DNA from 3 places in the Brenneria tiliae genome. Region 3 is predicted to be linked to each of the others. Evidence: predicted binding sites of a transcription regulator. Region 3 holds the regulator's gene; each other region holds the start of a gene.
What was found. Region 3 encodes LexA, which represses DNA repair genes until DNA is damaged. Its sites were predicted from a motif close to TNCTGTATGTACATACAGNA; they were not measured.

Region 1 (7,804 bases), on a different contig from region 3:
TCAGTATAAAAAGCGGGTTCGGGATACGCATCAGGACGATCCGCAATTTGGCGTGCAGTCATCACCGGACAATATACGAGCCCGGCGTCTGATTCAGGCGCTGGTGTTTGCGGCCAAGAGCGACGGCCATATCGATGACGCCGAAAAACAGCGGATTGATGAAAATATCCGCCAACTGCAACTGGGCAGCGAAGCTCAGCAGTGGGTACAGGAGGCTATAGCGCAACCGCTCGATCCGGAGCTGTTAGCCAGAGATATCAAGAATGAGGAAGAAGCGCTGGAAGTCTATTTTCTGAGCAGCGCGGTGATTGATGTCGACCATTTTATGGAGAAAAGCTATCTGGACGCCTTGGCCGCGTCGTTGAAGATCCCTCAGGATGTCCGTCAGTCGATCGCCAATGAAATGAATAATCAGCAACAGCCGGGCCAGCAATAATAGCTCGGAACACGGCCTTGGTTACCGCGGGCGAACGGCCAGATGGCTTTTCGCCCGCGCATACATTCAGAAGGCGCTTGTGTCTTTGAACAGGCCGACTTTCAGCTCATTTGCCGTATAGATTAGGTGGCCGTCTACCAGCACTTCACCATCGGCAATACCCATAACCAGACGGCGGTTGATGACGCGTTTGAAATGAATACGATAGGTGACTTTTTTAGCGCTAGGCAAAACCTGCCCGGTGAATTTTACTTCACCTACGCCCAGCGCGCGTCCTTTCCCTTCGCCGCCCAGCCAACCCAGATAGAAGCCGACCAACTGCCACATGGCATCCAGACCCAGACAGCCGGGCATCACCGGATCGCCGATAAAATGGCAACCAAAGAACCACTGCTCAGGGTTGATATCCAGCTCCGCTTCCACGTAGCCTTTGCCATGAATGCCGCCGTCTTCGGTCATTTTTACCACACGGTCCATCATCAGCATATTGGGCGCCGGCAGCTGTGGTCCTTGCGGGCCAAACAGTTCACCGCGGCTGGAGGCAAGAAGGTCTTCTTTTGTATAGGATTCGCGTTTATCTACCATGTTCTCTGTAAGCCTTGTTTTAGTGAAGCACGCAGGTTAGCGTACAGATGTACGCTGAGCAAGTCCGTTACGTCTGGTTAAACCAGTTTGCTTAACGGAAAAACCACGGGAAACGCCGTCGTTCCTGCGGGTTGAGTTGGCCGATTCTTTCACGGATAGCGGCCAGCAAATTGGGCTGGTGAGTATCGTCGTAAGCCAGGTTTGTCAGTAATGATATCGCCTCCGGCGCGTTTTCCACCGGGAAGAGATGGAACTGGCCTTCGCGAACGGCGGCTACGACCTCTTCTTGCAGACATAAGTGACGCAGATTGGCCGCAGGTAGAATTACCCCCTGTTGCCCGGTTAAACCGCGACGCTGGCAAACTTCAAAGAAGCCTTCAATTTTTTCATTTACCCCGCCGATAGGCTGCACATGCCCGAATTGATCAACCGAACCGGTTACGGCAATCTGCTGATTAATCGGCTGCATGGCGAGGGCGCTGATCAGCGCGCTCAGTTCCGCCAGCGAAGCGCTATCGCCGTCAACTTCGCCATAGGATTGTTCAAAAACAATGGAGGCGGAGAAGGGAAGCTGTTGGTCGAGCTCTAATTCGGATATCAGGAACGCCTGCATAATCATCATGCCTTTGGCATGCAGATTTCCGCCAAGTTCGGCCTTGCGCTCAACATCGGTGAATTCGCCGTCACCGGGATGGACCACGCAACTGATGCGAGTCGGTTCGCCAAACGTCAGCGGGTAACCAGGATATTCCAGTACGGAAAGCCCGTTGACCTGCCCGATAACATAACCATCCGTTTCAATCAGGATTTGGCCCAGTTCAATTTCATCCTGCATACGTTCGCGCAGATAGCCCTCGCGCCAGCGGCGGGCGGTTACCGCGTCGATAAGCGTCTGAGCATTGATTTCCTGGCTTTGCGTATATAGAGCGGCATGCTTAAGCTCGTGGGTCAGCCATAGCGGACATAATGGCAGGCTACCTTGATCGCCGCTGTAGCGTACGGCCAGCTTAAAGAATTCAGGCCATGCATCGGCAGTCAGCATGGGCAGATGATTTTCCCGGCACAGTGAATTGATATAGGCGCACCAGCGCGCCATATCGTCGCTTTCAATCAGCTGTAGCTGTGTTTCAAATTCACCGTATACGGACACCGAGCCCAATTCCGGCTCCATGTCATGGATATCGCCTAAACTTTCCCGATCGCCGAGAATGATTAAGCGAATATCCATCGGCATGGGCGGAATATCGACGGGCAGCGGTTTGCGTTCATCAGGGGAAAGCCAGCGATATACCCTTTCGGCAATAATTTGCTTCAGGCGTAACCACATTAACGGCTGTGCCAGCAATGCCCTGGCGGAAAGAATCAGCGTGCCGCCGTTTACCTGATGGATCAATCCTGGATGGAGGGTGACTTCATCGCGAAAATAACGCACACATCCAAATAGTTGCTCTGCTTCAATCCATTCCTGACTGCAACAGGTGCTCTGTGAGGCAAAATTGTCACTAGCCTGGGTTGCCGACCGTATCTGAATATCGCTGCCTGCTACGATGTATTGACTGCCGTACAACGCGTCGGATTCAGGTCGGATGGCTTTCACGGCTCGTTCAATCAGCGCTATGTATTCGCTATTCTCCTGGGCTTTCAGCAGCATAAAGCGCGAAGGCGCGCGCGGGTGGCAAAAAAGCATCAAACTGTCGGCCAAACGCGGTTGGATAGCGGAAAATTCAGCAGAAGTAAGCTGTGCGGCCTGGTTGAATAACGTTTGATAAGGCGTATGGTTGGGCAGCAAATGCTGCCATGCGAGTCGGTTACTGGTCAAAGTGTCAAATATAATCGTCTAAAGGAAAAGCGTGATTATACAAGAATAATGCGGGCTGCACATGCGAAGCGTCATATGATAAAAAATGACCGCGCTCAATTAGCCAGATTTGGGCAAAAAACAGTCTTAAAAATAGCCAGAGAGTGGTGAAAGGCGGAAAAAAACTGCTATGCTAAGGCCAACGTTACGCGGTCACTGAAGACATATAGTATGAAATATCAACAATTAGAAAATCTTGAGTGCGGATGGAAATGGAAATACCTGGTTAAGAAGCACCGGGAAGGTGAGCAGATTAGCCGTTTCCTGGAGCTTAGCGCTGCTGAGGAGTCGGTGAATTTACTGCTGAAACTGGAAAATCAGCCGGTAAAGGTATTGGAATGGATCGAACAGTGTATGAATCCTGCGCTGGAAAACCGCATGAAGCAAACTATTCGTGCGCGGCGTAAACGTCATTTTGATGCCGAGCATCAGCATACCCGTAAGAAATCGATCGATTTGGAATATCTTGTCTGGCAACGTCTGGCGGGACTGGCGCAAAGGCGGGGTAGCACGTTATCGGATACCATTGTGCAACTGATTGAGGATGCCGAGCATAAAGAAAAATATGCCAGCCAGATGTCGCTGTTGAAACAGGATCTCAAGGCGATTCTGAATAAAGAAAGCGACTAGCTAAATACGGTTATTTGCTTATAAATTAAAAAAACCTCGCCGAAGCGAGGTTTTTTTCAGCGATAACAATTAAGCCTGAGGCTGAGTTACCACGTCTTTGATGCCTTTAACTTCGATCTCTACACGGCGATCCGGTGCCAGGCAGTCGATCAGCGCAGCGCGAGGTTTCACGTTGTCGCAGGTAGAACCGGTAACCGGGTCTGCTTCACCGTGGCCGCGAGCGGAGATTTTGTCTGCCGGGATACCTTTGGAAATCAGGTAATCGACAACGCTCTGTGCGCGTTTTTCAGACAGCGCCTGGTTGTACTGGTCGGAACCAATACGGTCAGTGAAGCCCAGAACGACAACGGAGCCGTCTTTCGGATCCAGAGAACTCAACTGGGAGTACAGCTGATCCAGTGATTGCTGGCCTTCCGCTTTCAGCGTGGATTTGTTGAAGTTGAACAGTACGTCAGACTTCAGGGTGAAACGCTTGGTTTCAACCACTGGAGCCGGTGCCGGGGCCGGAGCCGGGGCTACGTAGTTGTCATCTTGACCGAAACGGTAAGAAACACCAACGCTCAACAGGCCATTGTCAGGACGGCCGCCAACGGTAGCTGCATCGCCGATGTTGTTAACCCATTGGTATTCCAGACGAGTTGCCCAGTTTTTGTCGATGGCATATTCCAAACCGGCGGCAGCCAGCGGAGATACGCCGGTGTCGTTGTTGCTGTGCCCGACGTCATCACTGCTATCGACACGCCAAATGAAACCACCCAGACGGGTATAAACGTCCAGATCGGTGGCGACCGGATAGCTCAGTTTAGCCGCCAGTTGAACGCCTTGCGCTCTGAAGTCGCCGTGGTTGGCGCCGGTATATTTCATACGGCCCAGCCAGTCATAACCCAGTTCAAAGCCTAAATACTGATTGGCCTGGTAACCGAGGAACGCACCAGCACCCAGTTGGCTTTCATCCGGGTTGTTGGTTACTCGATAACCATTGCCATACAGAGCGGTATCGTGGTACTGGGACCAGCCCAGTTTACCACCGGTGTACCAGGTATTATCTTTAGGTGCGGCTTGAGCTACGGTAGCGAAGCCCGCCAGTGCCACTGCAATTGCGATAGCTGTTTTTTTCATTTTACGCCTCATTATCATCCAAACCGGCAATTAACGCGGAAGGTTAATAGACCTTTGGTTAAAATCCTTTAACAGGAGACCTTGCTCTTATTTATTACTCACTGCCAAATAGATTGGCGTTATAAAAGAGCAACTCCAGCGTGTTAAAGTCTACAACGTGATGAGAAACTTACAAGTATGATGTGATGAGCATCATGGAAAAATTAACGCTTCATACACATTTACTAACAAATAGTAGACGATTTTGACAGATATGGCCGGTTTTCGAATGAGTGAAAATACCAGAGAACCCCCGGAATGCGAGGGTTGCCGGGTAATATTCTAATTTTGCGCCAAACCGCATGAGAATATTCTTAATTTACTTAATGATACAATGTTGAGTGAATTTTCAGACTGGGAAGCAGTCTATAGGCGTCAAAATTTGTCTTTTCCGGACGCATGATGAAGCCATAAGAGTTTCCTGACAGGGCTGCCTGGCGCAATCTTACCTTCTCTTTTTCAGTCAAATCGTCGGGCAACCAGCACAGCACCGCACTGTAATTTCCCGTCAGCAGTGCCTTTTCCATGGCATCAACCGTCAATAGGGGGTTGATATGATTTAGCTGAACGATTTTATCCAGCGGCAGTCCAGACTGCTGCAACCAGGGGCGGCTAAGCTTCTGTTGGGGAGACAGCCAAAGCAGCCAGCGTGATTGCGCGCCTAACTGTTGCAAGAGCGGCAGCAGCAAATAGGTAACTATGGGTTGATCGGCATTGTAGACGATTTCGCTGATCATTCCACCGTTAGCCACAGAAGACGCCGTGGCCGATTGGTTACCGGAAAAGGGCGACGGTTGATCGTTGTAAGAACTGAGTGATTGAGTTCGCATAATTGAGTTCCACCCATAGCATTACTGTATGCACATACAGTATCTCCTGTATGGATGAAAATCAACCTGATTTTTTCAAAGCGCCTCGCATATTCAGCATGCAACGCTCGACAAGCCTATTTTATGTTTGAAGCTGCCTTTGCCCTGTGATTAATTACATGTTCCTGTAATTGATAATCCAATCTGACAGGGACAGATTATTTCAATACTAAGGATTACAGTAATGAAACAGTTAAGCGAAAAAAGGATTTTACAGTCTAAATGTCATTTTGCGTCTTTGGGGGAGATCACCTCGCGCTCCCAGTTTGGCGGCTACAGCATCGCAGCAAATAAAATTATTTTTGGGGTTGTGTCGGGGGGCGAACTCTATCTGCGCGCCGGCAAGAACGATGAAAAGCATTTTCGCGACCGCAATATGCCTCATCTGGTTTATACCAAGCGCGGAATGCCGTTTCCGTTGAATTATTACCTTGTCGATGAATCGCTATGGGAAAACCATGCGCAGCTGTTGCACTTTGCCGGTATGTCCCTGGCGGGCGCGCAATATGACAAGGCGGCTCAGAGCAGAGGCGGGCGCTTGAAGGATTTGCCCAATCTCAATCACGATCTTGAACGTCTGCTCTGGAAGGCGGGTATAAAGAACATCGATGAGTTACAGCAATACGGCGCCAAAACCAGCTATCTGAAATTGCGCAAAGTCAGAGCCAATCTGAGCGTCAATATATTGCTGGCGCTTGCCGGCGCGATATGCGGTACCCATCAGGCGGCATTGCCGAAAGGTATCCGCAAAGAGCTGCTGGAATGGTACGAGCGCCATGCGTCATCCTCGTTTAAAGGGCACGATCGTTGAGGCGCGGCGCTTATTCGTTGACTATTTTTTACCGCTTAACCATCTCATTTTTCAATTGAGTAAGCTTGGGCAATAGTTCAATGAGTAGACCAATCTGCTGAATAACCAAGAGCGCTTTGCTGTCTGGTTCCGGCGACAGGGATTGGATGCGGTCGGCTATGGCATCCAGTTCCTGGTTTATACGCGGGGTTTCCGTCTCATGATGATGCAACGCATCGTCAACGTAACCAACGGTATCATCAAGTAATTTAAGTATTTCCGCCGACGAAATTTTTTCTCGATGCGCGCCTAAGGTGGAGATATAACTCAGCAAGGTATGATTAAGGCACATCAAGCGAAAAGCACCGTCCATTTTCTGTTTGATGTGATGCGGTTCCGACGACATGTTGGAAACCACGGACGCTAATTCCGCATCGCAGTTGTGAGCATCCCGGCGGGCAATGCGGTATGCCAGGCTATTATCTTTACCCTGGCGGTATTGCGCCATCACCGCGGCAAGATATCGGCAATTGGCATCCAGCGTTTTATTGATAACGGCAGGTAGCCCGCGAAAGCGCCAGTCCGGCCAGATAAAGCTTACCGCCGCCCAGGCGATGGCGCACCCGATCAGGGTATCGATGACGCGCGGCGCCGCAACCTCAAAGCCTTCGCCCAGCAGATTGAAGCACAACAGCACCAATAGCGTAATAAACATGGTGGCGTGCGCATACTGCACGTGGCGAAAAGCAAAAAACAGCACGCCGCTGATCACGATAAGCGTCAGTTGCCCTTCAAGGGAGGGAACGAAGTATAAAATGGGCAGGCCGAGCAAAATACCTGTCAACGTACCGATGATTCTCAGGGCCAGCCGCCGTCGCGTTGCATTATAGTTGGGCTGACAAACAAACAGGCTCGTCAGCAGGATCCAATATCCATGCTGCATGCCGGTAATCTGAATAAAGGCATAGCCGCTGCAAAGCAACACCGACATGCGAACGGCATGACGAAACAGCGCCGACTGCGGCGTCAGATGGCGACCGAACCTTAGCCGAATATCGCTCCAACCGGTAATCTTGTCATCCGCCAGCGTATTTTCCGGATTGTTTTCCTGTTCGATGGTTTGTTCCGATTCAATGGTCGCCAGCTGCGCGTCGATGGCCCGCAAATTATTCAGAAGGTACTGTAACGCCTTGATTTGCGAGGCGTCGGCACCCTGGCTTGCAGTAATACGCGCCAGCGCTGATTCAAGATGGACGAAGGCGCGTTCAATACGGCTATCATGCTGATATTTTTGATGGAATAAGATAGACTGCGCCAGTTGCTGGCAGGCGCGGGCCTGCATTGAGAGTAAGCGCTGAAAACGAAACAGCACATCGCTATAGCGGAATTTTTCCCGCAGCTGCGGGTAATTGACATGCGACGAGCTGGCTCGCTCATGAATGTCCTGCGCGACGAAGTAGTAGTGCAGCGTGCGCCGG
Region 2 (7,804 bases), on a different contig from region 3:
GGCCATAATTGGCAGGGTTGTAATTTCGCCCCAAAGACAGGGAAGTGGTTTGGCAGCGCCAATGATTCGCAAGGTTTTAGAAAAAGCATTTTCTTATGCTGACATAGAGCGAACGGAACTTAACGTCTATACCTGGAATAAAAAAGCCATCAAAATATATACCCGCGTAGGATTTATTGCTGAAGGTATTCGACGATCCTCTGCAAGAGTCGGCAACGAAAGATGGGATACGAAAATAATGAGTATTTTACGAGATGAATGGGTAAAATATTCGGTTGAGCCTATTGACGGGTTGTAATGAAATTTAAAAGTTGGGAATATGTTGCTATGGTGCGAAATTATTTGTTGATACGATAATTCACCATCATCACAAATGGAATGACCATCAGATATAAAAGTCATATCAAATCCTAACACTACTGCCCGGCGAACTGATAGATCAGTGTTCACGTCGGGTGGTCCGTTGAGTCTTCTCAGACAGACCGGACAGTGAACTGACCTGCCGGAGAATACGGCTGGCAGTAACAGGGCAGCGCCAAGCGATATGGCCAGAACCAATGGTGGAACATGGCGGGCGCCCCAACAACCACAAGGAAATTCGTTTTTTCATCAAAGAAATCTCGCCCTTATTTTACTAACAGGTTAAGCTGGCGAAAAAAAGGGGGTATTATGAAAAACGTAATTATTAGCATGGTCACCAAGATTTCCAAGATGGATGCGGAAGCCAAGCTTCTTGCGGCCCGAGTAGAGGCGCAGTCACTACTCATTGGAGCCTTGTTACTGACCATCGGCAAAAACGGTGGCGTAAACGAAATGGTTGATAACGTTAAAAAAGCCATCAACGCCGCGCTTGATTCAGCGGATAATCCGCTTAAATCTGATGCAGAAATACTTCTGCATGAATTCGATACCCTTCTTTCACTAACTCAGTTACTTGAAGAGAATGATTCTGAAATTGATTATGAATCTTTAAACGCGCTTCCAGGACAGACTGCCTCAGATTAAACCCCCTGTAATTATCGGCTTCCGTACCTGATAACAGTGAGACGACGCTATAGCCGTCAGCTCGCCAATAGAAAATACCCCCTTTACATAATCACATTTTTACCGCAGGGATATCAGATAGCCGGGTGGTGTATGCCGGGGAGAGCATTTCTCTTTTCATGGCCCACGACTGGCAAACGCCCTGCCCGGCAAACCAGATTTTTCCGTTACCGCTGTGGTTGATTTTATCAATCGCCGACATTAATGCTTCACTGTGCGGCTGGGGTTGATGGCTATCAAACAGGTTGAGCTGGGCGATTCCACGGCTGTAGAAATCGTTGAGCATCACTCCCGCTTTTATATAGCGGCAATTCGGTTGCCATATTCGCTGCAACGATTCAACGGCCACTCGGACAATATCGCGCGTGTCGTTGGAGGGTATCGATAATACGCCCATGGACTGGTTGCTATAGAACGTCTCGTTCCCGGCATGCGGGCTGGTTCGGATAAACACGGAAACCTGTTTGCAATATTGTCGCTCCCGCCGTAGTTTCTCGGCCGCTCTCTCGGCGTATAAACAAACCGCCTGCCTCATATCGTCATAGTGAGTGACCCGCGAGCTGAATGAGCGGGAACTGACGATCTGCTGTTTTTGCGCCGCCAGCGCCTCAACGTCCAGGCAGGATTCCCCGCGCAGTTCGCGAACGGTGCGCTCCAATACCACATTGAACGATTTCCGAATATATGACGAATTACACTGGGAGAGTTGCAACGCGCTGTCTATGCCCGAGCTTCTCAGTTTGCGCGACAGCCGGCGCCCAACGCCCCAGACTTCCTCGACGGGGATCAGGCTTAAAAGTTTTCGCTGGCGATCGACGTTTGAAAGATCGACCACCCCACCCGTTTTACTCCACTGTTTGGCGGCGAAATTCGCCAGTTTTGCCAGGGTTTTCGTCGGCGCTATCCCAATCCCGACGATCAAATGAGCCTCCCGCAAAACACGCTCCCGTACGTGGTGGCCGAACTGCGTCAAATCCACACAGTTGCCGACCCCCGTTAAATCTAAAAATGCCTCATCAATACTGTACACCTCAACCGCGGGGGCCATCTCTTCCAGGATGGTCATCACGCGGCAGGACATATCCGCATAGAGCGCATAATTTGAAGAAAAAACAGCGACACCATAACGCTTGACCAGGTCGCGGATATGGAAAAAAGGCATCGCCATTTTGATGCCGAGTTTTTTGGCCTCCGCCGATCGGGCGATCACGCAGCCATCGTTGTTGCTGAGCACAACGACCGGCCGGCCGCGCAAGTCGGGGCGGAAGACCGTCTCGCAACTCGCATAAAACGCATTCACATCAACCAGCGCGTACATTAACGTGTCGCATGTATGGCGTAGGTGACCACCCCGAAGATATCCAGGCACTCCGCCGAGTGGATATAAATGGGCTGATAGGCGGGGTTCATCGGCAGCAGCGCCAGGCGCGGCGCGGTTTGTAACCGCTTCACGGTAAATTCGCCGTCAACCGCCGCAATCACGATATCCCCATGTCTGGCCTCCAGCGAGCTGTCAACGACCAGCAGGTCGCCATCGCTGATATGTCCCTCGACCATCGACTCCCCGCTCACACGCAAAAAATATGTCGCGCTGGGATGGCGCACGCATACCTTGTTTAAGTCAATACGCTGTTCGACATAATCCTGCGCCGGGCTTGGAAAGCCCGCGGGGATGAGGTCATTAAACAATGGCAGACTCAGTTCGTCAGGATTCTCAATCGCACTCATTACCAACATGGCACACCTATACTGTTTTTTTATACAGTATAAATAAGCCTGCCGGTAATGCAATCGGTACGATAAAAATGCGCCAGGAAACGGCATCGCGATTATTTTGTCTTAATCCTCTTTTCAAAACCGCCCCGCCCCATTACTGTATATCCAAACAGTTGATAATGAGGTATTTCATGTTTGTTGAACTTGTATACGATAAACGCAACGTTGCCGGGCTGAATAATGCTCACGCCCTGATTGAGAGCGAGCTGGAAAAGCGCGTGCGGCGCGTATTCCCCGACGCGGCGGTCACGGCGAAAGCCATGCAGGCGAACGGGATTAATACCGACGCCAGCAAATCGGATAAAGCCATCCTGAATCGTCTGGTTGAAGAGATGTTTAACGATGCCGACGAATGGATGATGGCGGATTAGGCGGCAAGATTTTCAGCCACTGAAAAAAACGACAGGACGCGGCAACCGCGCCCTGTCGCGATGTGACGTCAGCGGGCCATTAAGCCTGATGTTCAATGGCCTTACTGCGATTGTCGATGGCGATCTTTTGCGGTTTTTCGCTTTCCGGAATTTCCTGGTAGAGCTCAATGGTCAGCAGACCGTTTTCCAGAGCCGCCCCCTGCACTTTCACATGCTCAGGCAGGGAATAGCTGATGCTGAAATCCGTACGGCTAATCCCCCGATGCAGCCAGTTTTCCTCTTCAGCATTATTTTCCTCTTCGCGTTTACCGGAAACGATCAGCTGCCCGCCCGCCGTTTTTATATCCAGCTCGTCTTCTTTCCAGCCGGGAACGCTCAGCGTGATGCCATAGCGGCTGTCATCCAGACGGCGGATATCATATGACGGCGTTGTTGATAAAGGCGCATCCCCGGTTAGCTGACTGAATAGCCGGTCAATGCGGTTAAAGCGATCGGAAAAAAGCGTATTGGAGACGTCAGGGAATAACGACAAGGTTCTTAGCGCCATAATTAACCTCCTGAATATACGTTACCAGACATTCAAAAGTTCAACCTATAAGGCAAGCATCGCTTGTCTACCAGACAACATGGTGACGGCGGAAAAAATTTCAAGCGCCATTTTTAGTGATCTGAATCACATTTTTATCGGCAAATTCTGAGCGCAGCCGGGGCCGTTCAGATGGAAATGGCTTGGCGAAGATGTTTATGCTTTGGACGGCGCAAAAAATATAACGGTGCCAACCAAGTTTTAAGACAGGCTCAAGTAGGGATGGAGGCTTTTATCCATCCTTAGCGTCGGTATGGCTATTGGTTTCAACGGCTACGACAGCAGTGTGAAAACGCCAATATCGGGGTTACATGCGCATTGCCCGTAGCTTAAAACATACCGTTTTGGTTGGCGCTTTCTTGCGGCACCGGCTGCACGACGTCCCAGTGCTCTACAATCTTGCCGTTGTCCACGCGTAGAATATCGACCACGGCACGTCCGATATCCTGCGGATCGTTTTTAGCGAAAACGTGCAGATAAACCAGATTACCGTCGGTTGCGGTGCGAATGATATGGCTTTCGGCCTGCGGATAGCGCGCAAAATAGTCGCGGAAATAGTCCACAAACGCTTCCCGCCCCGTTGCGGCGAACGGATTATGCTGGATGTAATCTTCGCTCAGATAGCGATACGCCAGATCAACATTGCGATGACTCAAAACGGCGGTATAAAACTCAATCACCAGCGCCCGGTTTTTTTCTTCCTGCGCCAGGTTCCTCTGGCCGATTGGTTTCGACGCCGCAGAATCGGTCGATGGGGGCTGCGCCTGAGCCAATACGGTCAGCGACAACGTTAGGCAGAACGCGCCGGCAATGAATAGTGGTTTCATCTTAATCAGCTCTCCGATTCGACAAAAACGTCGATTTTTCACCCAGCATCATACCAGCATCGCGGCCCATTGCGCCGCATATATTTGGCCGGGCGCCTTCCTGCAAAATGGCAAGCCGAGCCGGATTAAACGGTTGGCGAATGGATGGGCGTTTTCATCCAGAGGCGAAATTCTCCATCACCAGGTGTCCGGGGCCGACCTCGGTATAAGTCCGCGGCGGGTGAATATAACCGAGCGGCCGGACGGGGCTGCGCAGTTCATCGATGGCGGCGTTGCGGCGAAAGCCGCGCCGCGCTGGATCCGGAACCGGTACGGCGGCAATCAGCTTTTGGGTATAGGGATGGCGCGGGTTGGCGAAAATCGCCGCGCGCGGGCCGATCTCGACGATTTCCCCCAGGCACATCACCGCCACCCGGTGGCTGACGCGCTCCACCACAGCCATATCATGGGAAATAAACAGAAACGCAATCTTGAACTGCTCTTGCAGATCGAGCAGCAGGTTGCATATCTGCGCTTTGATCGACACATCGAGCGCGGAAACGCTCTCATCGGCGATGATCACCTTCGGTTTGAGCGCCAGCGCACGGGCAATCGCCACGCGCTGGCGCTGGCCGCCGGAAAATTCGTGGGGATAACGGTCCATCATCGCCGGCGATAATCCCACCCGTTCCAGCAGGTCGGCGGCCCGTTGCCGCGCCTCGCCGTGGGTCGCCAGCCGGTGCTTGATCATCGGTTCGGCGACGGCCGCGCCTATCGTCATGCGGGGATTGAGGCTGGAGAACGGATCCTGGAAGATCATCTGCACGCTGCGGCGCATGGTGCGCAGGCCGATCATATCGAGATTCAGCACATCGAACCCGTCGAGCATCACTTCACCGCTGCGCGGTTCGATCAGCCGGCTGATGGAGCGGCCGGTAGTGGATTTCCCGCAGCCGGACTCGCCCACCAGCGACAGCGTTTCCCCCTGAAAGAGGTCGAACGAAATGTTCTCCACCGCGTGTACCGCGCCGCTGGCGCGACCCAGCAGGCCGGAGCGAATATCAAAGCGCGTCACCAGATTCTTTACCGATAGCACCGGCGTTTGGCCGCCGGCCACCGTATCCGGCACATCTTTGGCGGCGGTGATGGCTCCGCTTGCCATATCGATGTGCGGGAAACGCAGCGGCCAGGCGTGCCCCTTCATTGAGCCCAGCGTCGGCACCGCCGCCAGCAGCGCCCGGGTGTAAGGGTGTTTCCCATGATGAAAGATATCGCCGGTGGCGCCGGTCTCTACCCGATCGCCGCGAAACATCACCAGGGTGCGGTCGGCGATTTCCGCCACCACGCCCATATCATGGGTAATAAACAGCACGGCCATGCCGTCCTCTTCCTGCAACTGTTTGATAAGATCCAGTATCTGGCCCTGAATCGTCACATCCAGGGCGGTGGTCGGCTCATCGGCAATCAGCAGTTTGGGCCGCGAGGCCAGCGCCATGGCGATCATCACGCGCTGACGCATGCCGCCGGAGAACTGATGGGGGTACTCGTCGAAACGGCTCTGCGCGTTGGGGATTCGCACCTTTTCCAGCAGCCGGATGGTTTCCGCCCGCGCTTCGGTTTTACCCATGCCTTTATGGCGCCGCAGCACCTCTGAAATCTGCCTGCCGATGGTGAAAACCGGGTTTAGCGACGTCATCGGCTCCTGAAAGATCATCGACGCCTCATTGCCGCGCACCGCGCGCATCTCCTTTTCCGACAAGGCGAGGATATCTCTGCCGTTGAGGATAATCTCGCCCGCAATGCGGCTCGAGCGGGGATCGAGCAGGCGCATAATGGCAAGCGAGGTGACGCTTTTGCCGGAGCCGCTTTCGCCGACCACGGCCACCGTCTCTCCGGCCTTTACCTCGAAGGAAATATCGCGCACAACCGATTTCCACTGTCCGTCCACCCGGAAGGCGGCGGTGAGATTGCGAACCGCAAGCACGGTTTCCGGCGCAGGCTTTATCACATTGCTAGTCATCTTTTTCCTCACTATCAGGCGTCTGTCGGCGGCGCATGGAGCCTGCGGAAAACCATCGGCTTCGATAAGCGTCCGGTGTCGTCTAATTCATCAGCGGCCAATCGCGTATGCCTGCATCAGGCGCGGCGTGGCGGCCGCGTGCAGCAGGCCGTCGGCATCACGGCGCGCGGCGGTCAAACGCCCGATGGTCCAGGGGGCGGCGGTGGAGATGTCATGGCCGCGCGCCTTCAGCGCCGCCAGCGTGGCTTCGCCGATACTGCTTTCGATCATCACATTGCCCGGCTGGCGGGTACGCGGATAGAACGAACCGGGAAAATGCGCGGTATGGAACAGCGGCAGGTCGATGGCCTGTTGCAGGTTGATGCCGAAATGCGCGTAGCGCAGAAAGAAGGCCAGCTGCCACTGGTCCTGCTGATCGCCGCCGGGCGTGCCGAATGACAGCGTCGGCTTGCCCTGATACAGCGCCAGCGACGGCGTCAGCGTGGTGCGCGGACGTTTGCCGGGCGCCAGCGAGGTCGGCAGGCCGGGTTTCAGCCAGAACATCTGGGCGCGGGAGTTGAGGCAGAAGCCAAGCCCCGGAATGATCGGGGAGGATTGCAGCCAGCCGCCGGACGGCGTGACCGAAACCATATTGCCCTCGCGGTCGATAACGTCAATATGAACCGTGTCGCCGCGTTTTTCGCTGAGGTGCGACATGGTCGGTTCGTAGACCGCGCCGCTGCCGCTCATGGCGTCCAGCATCGTCATGGTGAGATCGTGCTGCGCTTCAAAACCGGGTAAGCGGCCGGGGCGCAATTCCAGCGACGCCTGCGCGCCAATCAGCCGGCGGCGTTCCCGGTTATAATCCTCCGCAAGCAGTGTTGCCAGCGGCACCGGCGAAAAGGCGGGATCGCCGTAATAGACTTCGCGATCGGCGTAGGCCAGTTTCATCGCCTCCACCACGGTGTGGACGAAATCAGCGCCGTTCGGATCCATCGCCCCGATATCGAAGCCCTTGAGCAGCGCCAGCGCTTGCAGCAGCACCGGTCCCTGCCCCCACGGCCCGGTCTTGGCGATAGTCCAGCCATGATAGTCATAGGTGACCGGCTCCTCGACGGTGGCGCGCCAGTTGGCCAGATCTTCGGCGGTCAGCACGGCCTTGTGGCGCGTGCCGCTGGCGTCCATCACCTCCGCCGTTTTCAGGTATTCGCCGATCGCCTCG
Region 3 (7,804 bases):
TTTTAATACCGATTCTATTTATCGTGGCGGGTTACGGAAAGCTGGGCGATGCCTATGCCGGCACGCAACAGTATATGCAGGCCATGGGGGTTCCGACCTTCCTGCTGCCGCTGACGATTTTGCTGGAACTGGGCGGCGGTCTGGCAATCCTGTTTGGTCTGCTGACCCGTACCGTTGCGCTGTTCACCGCCGGTTTTACGCTGCTGACGGCGCTGCTTTTCCACACCAATTTCGCCGAAGGCGTTAACCAGATCATGTTCCTGAAAAATCTGACCATCGCCGGCGGGTTACTGTTGCTGGCCGTTACCGGTCCCGGCGCCTACAGCATTGACCGCATCCTGAATAAAAAGTGGTAACACCGGGAGTTTTCTCCCCTGTACTACACTTGGTTTATTAAAATGCACGGCGACGGCAACCGTCGCCGTTGCGCATGGTTTATCAACGGGAGGATTTATGGGGCAACTGGTTGACGGCGTATGGCACGATACCTGGTACGAAACCAAATCTACCGGCGGTCACTTTAAACGTTCGGAGTCGCATTTCCGACACTGGATCACCGCGGACGGCGAGCCGGGAATCACCGGCGACGGCGGCTTTCAGGCCGAGTCCGGCCGCTATCATCTGTATGTTTCCCTTGCCTGTCCCTGGGCGCACCGCACCCTGTTAATGCGCCAATTGAAAGGACTGGAAGCCCATATCGCCGTTTCCGTCGTTCATCCGTTAATGCTGGATCATGGCTGGACCTTCGATACCGACTTCCAGGACGCCACCGGGGATGCGCTGTATCAGCATGAGTTTCTCTACCAGCTGTATCTGCACGCCGACCCCGGCTACAGCGGACGCGTTACCGTTCCGGTACTGTGGGACACCGAACGGCATACGATAGTCAGCAACGAGTCGGCCGATATCATCCGCATGTTCAATAGCGCCTTTGACAATATCGGAGCCAAACCGGGAGATTACTATCCGCCGGCGCTGCGCGCCCAGATTGATGAACTGAACGGCTGGATCTACGATCGGGTCAACAACGGCGTGTATAAAGCCGGTTTCGCCACCAGCCAGCCGGCCTATGACGAAGCCGTCAGCGGCCTGTTCGCCGCGCTATCCCGGCTGGAGTCGATTCTAGGACGCCAGCGTTACCTGACCGGCGATAGCCTGACCGAAGCGGACTTGCGCCTGTGGACGACGCTGATACGCTTTGACCCGGTTTATCACACCCATTTCAAGTGCGATAAATACCGCTTAAGCGATTATCCGCAGCTGTACGGTTTTTTGCGCGATATCTACCAGCTGCCCGGCGTGGCGGATACCGTCAATCTGGCGCATATTCGCCACCACTACTATCGCAGCCACCGCACCATCAATCCGCACGGCGTGATATCCGTCGGGCCGGCTCAGGATCTGGATAGCCCCCACGGGCGGGACAGGCGGTTTTCCCCGGCAATAAGCGAGTAACCGGCTGGGAAAGTCGCCTGTAACCCGGGCCCCTCGCCACGCTCTCCCTAATAACGAGCTTTATCAATGGATTGAGGCGTGAGCTATCGCGCCTTTTCTGCATCAAGCGCGGGAAAACTCAGGCCTGATGCAGCAGCTTGGGGATTTCGCGTAAAAACCAGGACTTCGCCTCGCCCATACTGTCGCGCCGCCAGGCCATGATGATCTGGCTTTCCAGCGAATACTCAGGGCTGACGACGCGCAGGCGGCCTTCGGCGATATCCTGCGCCACCATCGGATAAGGCATGGTCGCCACCCCCAGCCCGGCCAGCAAGGCGCGGCGTTTATCATCAAGGGAGCTGAGGGTCAGACGCTGCTGCTTGTCCAGCAGTTGCACGGTTAATACCGGGCGCTCGCGGGCGGTGTCCGCCACGGCGATCCCACGGTATTTCACCCGGGTCACCTCGGAAAGCGGCTCCGGCTCCTGATGTATCGGATGGTCGGGGCTGGCGACATAAACGTTCTTCATCGTATACAGCTTGCGGCTGTTCACTTCGGAAGAGGCGCGGAAATGCATATCCGGCGCAATGACGATATCCGCCCGCCCCTGCTCCAGGCGCTCCCAGGCGCCGGCCAATACCTCCGTCAAAAGTGAAACCTGGGTGTTGGCCTTCTGCGACAATTTATCCAGCAGCGGAAAGAGCTTTGCGGTCGGGATCAGCGCCTCGACGACGATGGTCAGATGGGTTTCCCAGCCGCGGGCCAGCGCTTCGGCATCGGTGGTAAGCTTATCGGCGGCTTCCAGCAGGATGCGCCCGCGCTCCAGCAGCATACGCCCGACATTGGTGAATTTGGTGCGATGTCCCGATCGATCGAATAACACCACATCCAACTCTTCTTCCAGCTTTTGCATGGTATAGCTCAGGGCCGAAGGTACGCGTCCCAACTCATCCGCCGCCGCGGCAAAACTTCCCCGCCGGTCAATCGCATCCATGACTCTTAAGGATTCCAGCGTCAATGCTCGTTCTTTAGACATGTAGACACTCATTCAGTAATTTTGAATATACCCACCAGATTAACTAGCTAACAATCGAGCGTCCACACAATTACTATCTGTTTAAGAAATAATTATCCGGGCTTACTACCATGATCATAAAAAGATCGGCAGAGCAATGCGGTCAAGCTGACTATGGCTGGTTGCAGGCGCGCTATACATTCTCTTTCGGCCATTACTTCGACCCGCAACTGCTGGGCTACGCCTCGCTGCGGGTGCTGAATCAGGAAGTGCTGGCGCCGGGCGCGTCGTTCCAACCGCGCACTTACCCGCGCGTCGATATCCTCAATATCATTCTTCAGGGCGAGGCGGAGTACCGCGACAGCCAGGGTCACCATATCCAGGCCCAAACGGGCGACGTGCTGCTGCTGGCGACGCAGCCCAACGTCAGCTACAGCGAACATAATACCAGCGCGAACCAACCGCTGACGCGTATGCAGCTGTGGCTGGACGCCTGCCCGACGCGGGAAAACTGCCCGCTGCAGCGGTTGAGGCTGAATAAAACCGCCCTAAGTTTACTGGCCTCGCCGGAGGGGGAGCAAAACAGCCTGCAACTGCGCCAGCAGGTGTGGGTCCATCACCTGGAACTACAGGAAAATGAGCGGCAGAGCATTAAACTGAACGGCAATCAGGCTTATCTCCAGTTGCTGCACGGCTCGGCGGCGGTGAGCGGCAACAGGCATGACGGCGACAGGCTGGGCTGCGGCGATGGCGCGTTTATCCGCCAGGAAAGCGGGTTGACCATTCAGGCCGAGACGCCGCTGCGCGCTTTGCTGATCGATCTGGTGGTTTAAGTTTTCGCTCTCCATCTTTAGCGGCCGGTGAACGTCACTGGTTCTGCCTTTTCTTGCAGCCGTGGTAAGATATCGGCCTGGTTCCTTTATGCGTCAGGGTGATATGGCAATGGATTCAACCAATCAGGACAAACTACTTGCCCAGGCTGAACAGATTTGTCAGCACCGCGGCGTACGTTTGACGCCGCAGCGGCTGGAAGTGTTACGCCTGATGGCGCAGCAGTCCGCTGCGATCAGCGCATACGATCTGCTCGATCTGCTGCGCCTATCCGAGCCGCAGGCCAAACCCCCGACGGTTTACCGCGCGTTGGATTTTCTGCTGGAGCAGGGATTTATTCATCGGGTGGAGTCAAACAACAGCTATGTGCTTTGCCACCATATCGAAGATCATAGCCACACCTCGGCGCTGTTTATCTGCGACCGCTGCGCTCAGGTTACCGAGCGTCAGACGGAAGGGGTGGAGGAAATACTGCGCGGTCTGGCGCAGCAGGCGGGCTTTACCCTGCGCCACAGCGTGATTGAGGCGCACGGACTTTGTGAAGGCTGCCAGGAAGTTGCGGCCTGTAAACAAACGGAGCATTGCGATCACGACCACAGCATTCCCATCAAGAAACGCTAGTTCCGGCAAAGGGTTGCAAGGGCCGATCGGTCCCGTCCGTCATTCACCGCGCCCTTGCTTATTCACTGGCTGTTTTTGATGCTTTTCTTAAAATCGCCGATAAACTCTTTTAGGGCCGGGTGGATTTTTTGAAACATCTCTTCTTTCCTGTTAAGCGTGACTACCTCGCCAAACAGTTTCATGCCGACTAAAAATGGATACAGCTGCTCTTCAGGCAGCGCTGTTTTGCCGTCGCATAAGGAAAGGATTTTGGTTAGATCGTCATGGGAGGTGAACGGAAATGAGACTTCATTATCAGGTTGTTCCGTATCTTTTACGGTAATGATATAGCGTTTTGACATAAGCTGGTTTTCCACTTGGCGCAGGTGTGATTATAAGGTTTATTCCCTGTGATACGATACTGGATCCGGCGGACCGAAATCGATCGTTTTTATCACCACCGCACGTTTCGTCCCGTTTCCAACCCAGCCATATCGCCCCGCAAGCGGAGCGATAATCGATAAGAAACGCCAGGGACTATCGCCTGTGTCAAAGACGTAAAATCAGCTCCAGTCGCCGTTGCGAATAACGCCGACCGCCAGCCCTTCAATAGAGAAATTCTGCTGCCGCAGATCGACGACAATAGGGGAAAACTCTTCGTTTTCAGCCAGAAGATGTACGGTATTACCTTGTTTTTTCAATCGCTTGACCGTGACTTCATCTTCAATCCGTGCCACAACCACCTGCCCGTTACGGACGTCCTGCGTTTTATGCACCGCCAGCAAATCACCATCCATAATACCGATATCTTTCATCGACATTCCGCTCACGCGCAGCAGGAAGTGGGCGCTTGGTTTGAACATGGACGGGTCGACCTGATAGTGGCACTCGATATGCTGCTGAGCCAGCAGCGGCTCACCCGCCGCGACGCGGCCAATCAGCGGAATGCCGGTCTCTTCTTCCATCAGCAGGCGAATACCGCGCGACGCGCCGGATACGATTTCAATGACGCCTTTGCGCGCCAATGCCTTTAAATGCTCCTCGGCGGCATTTGGCGACCGAAATCCCAGCTGCTGGGCAATTTCCGCACGCGTCGGCGGCATACCGGTATGCGCAAGATGATCGCGGATCAGGTCATAAACCTGCTGCTGTCTGGCTGTTAATGCTTTCATTCCGCCCCCTGGTTGTTTATACAGTTTTGCTGTGAGTATATACAGGTAAGGAATAATTGGGAACCGGTAAATCAGTAACTTCATGCCGTCCCGTACGTTAAATCGGTCGCTTTGCCGATTTTTCATCCCGTTTTTCAATCCTCAGAGCGGATTAATCGGTAAATCCGCTGCGGACGCCCCACCTTACCGTAAACAATTTCAGCTTCAATCATCTGCCTGGCGGCACAATACTCCAGATAACGCCGCGCGGTGGTCCGGCTCAATCCAAGCTGCAACGCAACGGTTTCCGCCGTATGGCGAGTTTGCTCACCATGAAACAACGATTGCACTTTATTCAGCGTCAGTTCATCAATGTTGGCAGGTAATTTTTCTTTTGGCTTCCCCCGGGCATAAGCATTGTACATATCATCGATTTGGCTCTGGCTAATGCCATTATGCTGGTTAAACATATCCAGCCGATGCCAAAAACGCTCCAGAGTCTGACTCAGACGCTCATAGGCAATAGGTTTGATGAGATAGTCAAACACCCCACAGCGAATAGCGTCGGCCACCGTATCCATATCACTGTCCGCCGTGATAAGCACAACACCGCCCGCAAAGTGATTCAGGGTCAGTTCATGCAACAGGCTTAGGCCTTGTCCATCGGGTAGAAAATTGTCCAGAAGTATCAAATCGGGGTTAAAACGGTCCACCATCGTCCGGGCCTGGCTCAAATTACCCGCCAGCCATATTTGCCCGCATTCACGATGCTGTCGGATAAACTCCACGTGCATTTCCGCCAATGGCGTTTCATCCTCCACGATTAATATATTTATCTTCGTCATGGGTATCCCTTCGTTTTCGGAATAAATATGGAAAAGAGCGTGCCGCAGGGCGTATTGTTTTCTAAAGTAATGACTCCGCCGCTACGGCCGACGTAGCTGGCAACCAGGTAAAGCCCAATGCCGTGTTCGCCAGCCTCTTCGGTTTTAGTACTCACCCCTTGTTTAAAGATTTTTTCTCTGAGTGAGTCGGGAACGCCGCATCCCTGATCGGCAACTTCGATGACGACATCCTGCCCTTCATCAGAAAAGAACAGTTCAATCGTATGATTACCTTGCGGATTTTTCAGACTGGCTTCAAAAGCGTTATCCAGCAGATTGCCCAATACGGCGGAGAATTCGGTGCTATCCATGCCCTGGGGGAGTTGGCGTAACCGGCTGCCGGGAACCAACGTCAGAATCAGTCCCAACTGTCTGGCCCGTAGGATTTTACCAAACAGCAAACCCGCGACCTGACGATCGTCAATGGCGCTGCGCAAGCTATCCACCAGAGTCTGCTGTGCCTGCGAAGCGCTGTTTACCATCAACAAAGCCCGATCATATTCTTTCATTTGCAACAGACCGCTCAGCGTGGACATCCAGTTGAGATGTTCATGGCGAACGGTACGTAAATTCTCGGCGTATTGCTTAATCTGGCTCAGCTGGGCATTCAACGTGGCAATCTCGTCTTTGGCTCGAAAGCTGACAATGGCGCCCAGTAACTCCTCCCCCGAACGGATCGCCGCCCGATTGGCAATAACATTCAGTCCATTAAAGGTGCATATTACGTCCTGGCGATTCTCCTCCAGATGGCGCGTAAAAAAATCGGCCGGCATCACCACCTGGCCGATGGGCTTACCCAACCATTGACGCCCCGGTGAATTCAGCCCCAGCATTTTGCGCGCATTGCGATTGATTGCCGTAATCAGTCCATCCGGATCAACGGCGATCATGCCTTCGATCATCGCACTGAACAGCGCTTCTTGCTGACGGATAACGCGAACGATCTGCTTCGGTTCCATTCCCATCATTTGGTGTCGTATATGTCTGGCGAACTGCCAGGAAAGAAGCAGTAATATCAGAAGGACAACCACAAAAGCGATCCCCATCGGCAACAGAAAGGTTCTCTGCCAGTGATCGATCTTACTGAGCAGATAACCGATGGAGACCACCCCGATCACTTCATCCTCGGCGTTAAAAATGGGGGTCTTGGCACGCATCGCCAATCCCATCGAACCTTTTCCGGTAATGAAATAGCTTTCACCCCGCTCCAGCGCGCCAGGTTTGGTCCATTGCATCGGCGCCCCGAGCTTTTGCGGATTGGGATGGTAAAGGCGGATGGAATATCGATCGCCGATAACCACATAATCGGAGTTGGAGTTGGAGCTGAACTTCCTGGCTATCGCTTCCAGCCGTTGGATATCGCGTTGCTCAACCGCCAGTATGACTTCGTCCATCGAAGCAATGATCTTGGCCTGATTCATAGCCATATCACCGACCTGCTGCGCCAGATAGCGCTCAAAATTTTTTGACAGAAATAGATCGAGGCTGACGACCAACGAAAGGGAAACCATCAGCAATAATATAAAAATGCGCAGAGGAAAAGCGATACCGTCAATAAACTGGAACTGAAGGATAGTAGATTTTGTACTCATGACTCCCCTTAATCCCATATTTTTATTAAATTTATTTCGTCATGTTTATTTTGTTAATAATGTAACGAAATTGTTTTTTCAACATACTCCGGCTCATAAATAACATCATACACATACTATCACTTAAACGAATTAAACAAATAATATTTACGAAAATATAAATAGATTAAGGAAATAAATAGCAATAAACCAAATAAAAAAAATTTAACCTATTTAAATTCAAGTTATTTTTGTGAATCATGTCAAGATAATACTTACCTATTCTATTTAGGATAAGTCCATAAATAACGGACGGGC

Region 1: sulA (SOS-induced cell division inhibitor SulA) is a predicted target of LexA. The motif match lies at 5,520-5,539, and genes of this name have one in related genera.
Region 2: umuD (translesion error-prone DNA polymerase V autoproteolytic subunit) is a predicted target of LexA. The motif match lies at 2,916-2,935, and genes of this name have one in related genera.

The regions. Positions count from the first base shown of each region.
Region 1 is NZ_JAKPCB010000099.1:242,159-249,962, reverse strand. Features, by position in the region: gene MFP24_RS14950 (tellurite resistance TerB family protein) at 1-436, shown strand, start outside; gene fabA (bifunctional 3-hydroxydecanoyl-ACP dehydratase/trans-2-decenoyl-ACP isomerase) at 503-1,021, opposite strand; gene MFP24_RS14940 (AAA family ATPase) at 1,113-2,840, opposite strand; gene matP (macrodomain Ter protein MatP) at 3,051-3,509, shown strand; gene ompA (porin OmpA) at 3,579-4,628, opposite strand; gene sulA (SOS-induced cell division inhibitor SulA) at 4,991-5,497, opposite strand; gene MFP24_RS14920 (TfoX/Sxy family DNA transformation protein) at 5,721-6,347, shown strand; gene yccS (YccS family putative transporter) at 6,376-7,804, opposite strand, start outside.
Region 2 is NZ_JAKPCB010000102.1:246,287-254,090, forward strand. Features, by position in the region: gene MFP24_RS19780 (GNAT family N-acetyltransferase) at 1-298, shown strand, start outside; gene iraP (anti-adapter protein IraP) at 670-1,005, shown strand; gene umuC (translesion error-prone DNA polymerase V subunit UmuC) at 1,097-2,362, opposite strand; gene umuD (translesion error-prone DNA polymerase V autoproteolytic subunit) at 2,362-2,781, opposite strand; gene MFP24_RS19800 (DinI-like family protein) at 2,952-3,191, shown strand; gene MFP24_RS19805 (Hsp20 family protein) at 3,271-3,738, opposite strand; gene MFP24_RS19810 (nuclear transport factor 2 family protein) at 4,107-4,604, opposite strand; gene MFP24_RS19815 (ABC transporter ATP-binding protein) at 4,759-6,603, opposite strand; gene MFP24_RS19820 (gamma-glutamyltransferase family protein) at 6,694-7,804, opposite strand, start outside.
Region 3 is NZ_JAKPCB010000098.1:261,347-269,150, forward strand. Features, by position in the region: gene MFP24_RS13720 (DoxX family protein) at 1-356, shown strand, start outside; gene MFP24_RS13725 (glutathione S-transferase family protein) at 454-1,455, shown strand; gene MFP24_RS13730 (LysR family transcriptional regulator) at 1,574-2,470, opposite strand; gene MFP24_RS13735 (pirin family protein) at 2,581-3,282, shown strand; gene zur (zinc uptake transcriptional repressor Zur) at 3,392-3,901, shown strand; gene MFP24_RS13745 (DUF3861 family protein) at 3,964-4,242, opposite strand; gene lexA (transcriptional repressor LexA) at 4,444-5,052, opposite strand; gene dpiA (two-component response regulator DpiA) at 5,187-5,876, opposite strand; gene dpiB (sensor histidine kinase DpiB) at 5,873-7,507, opposite strand.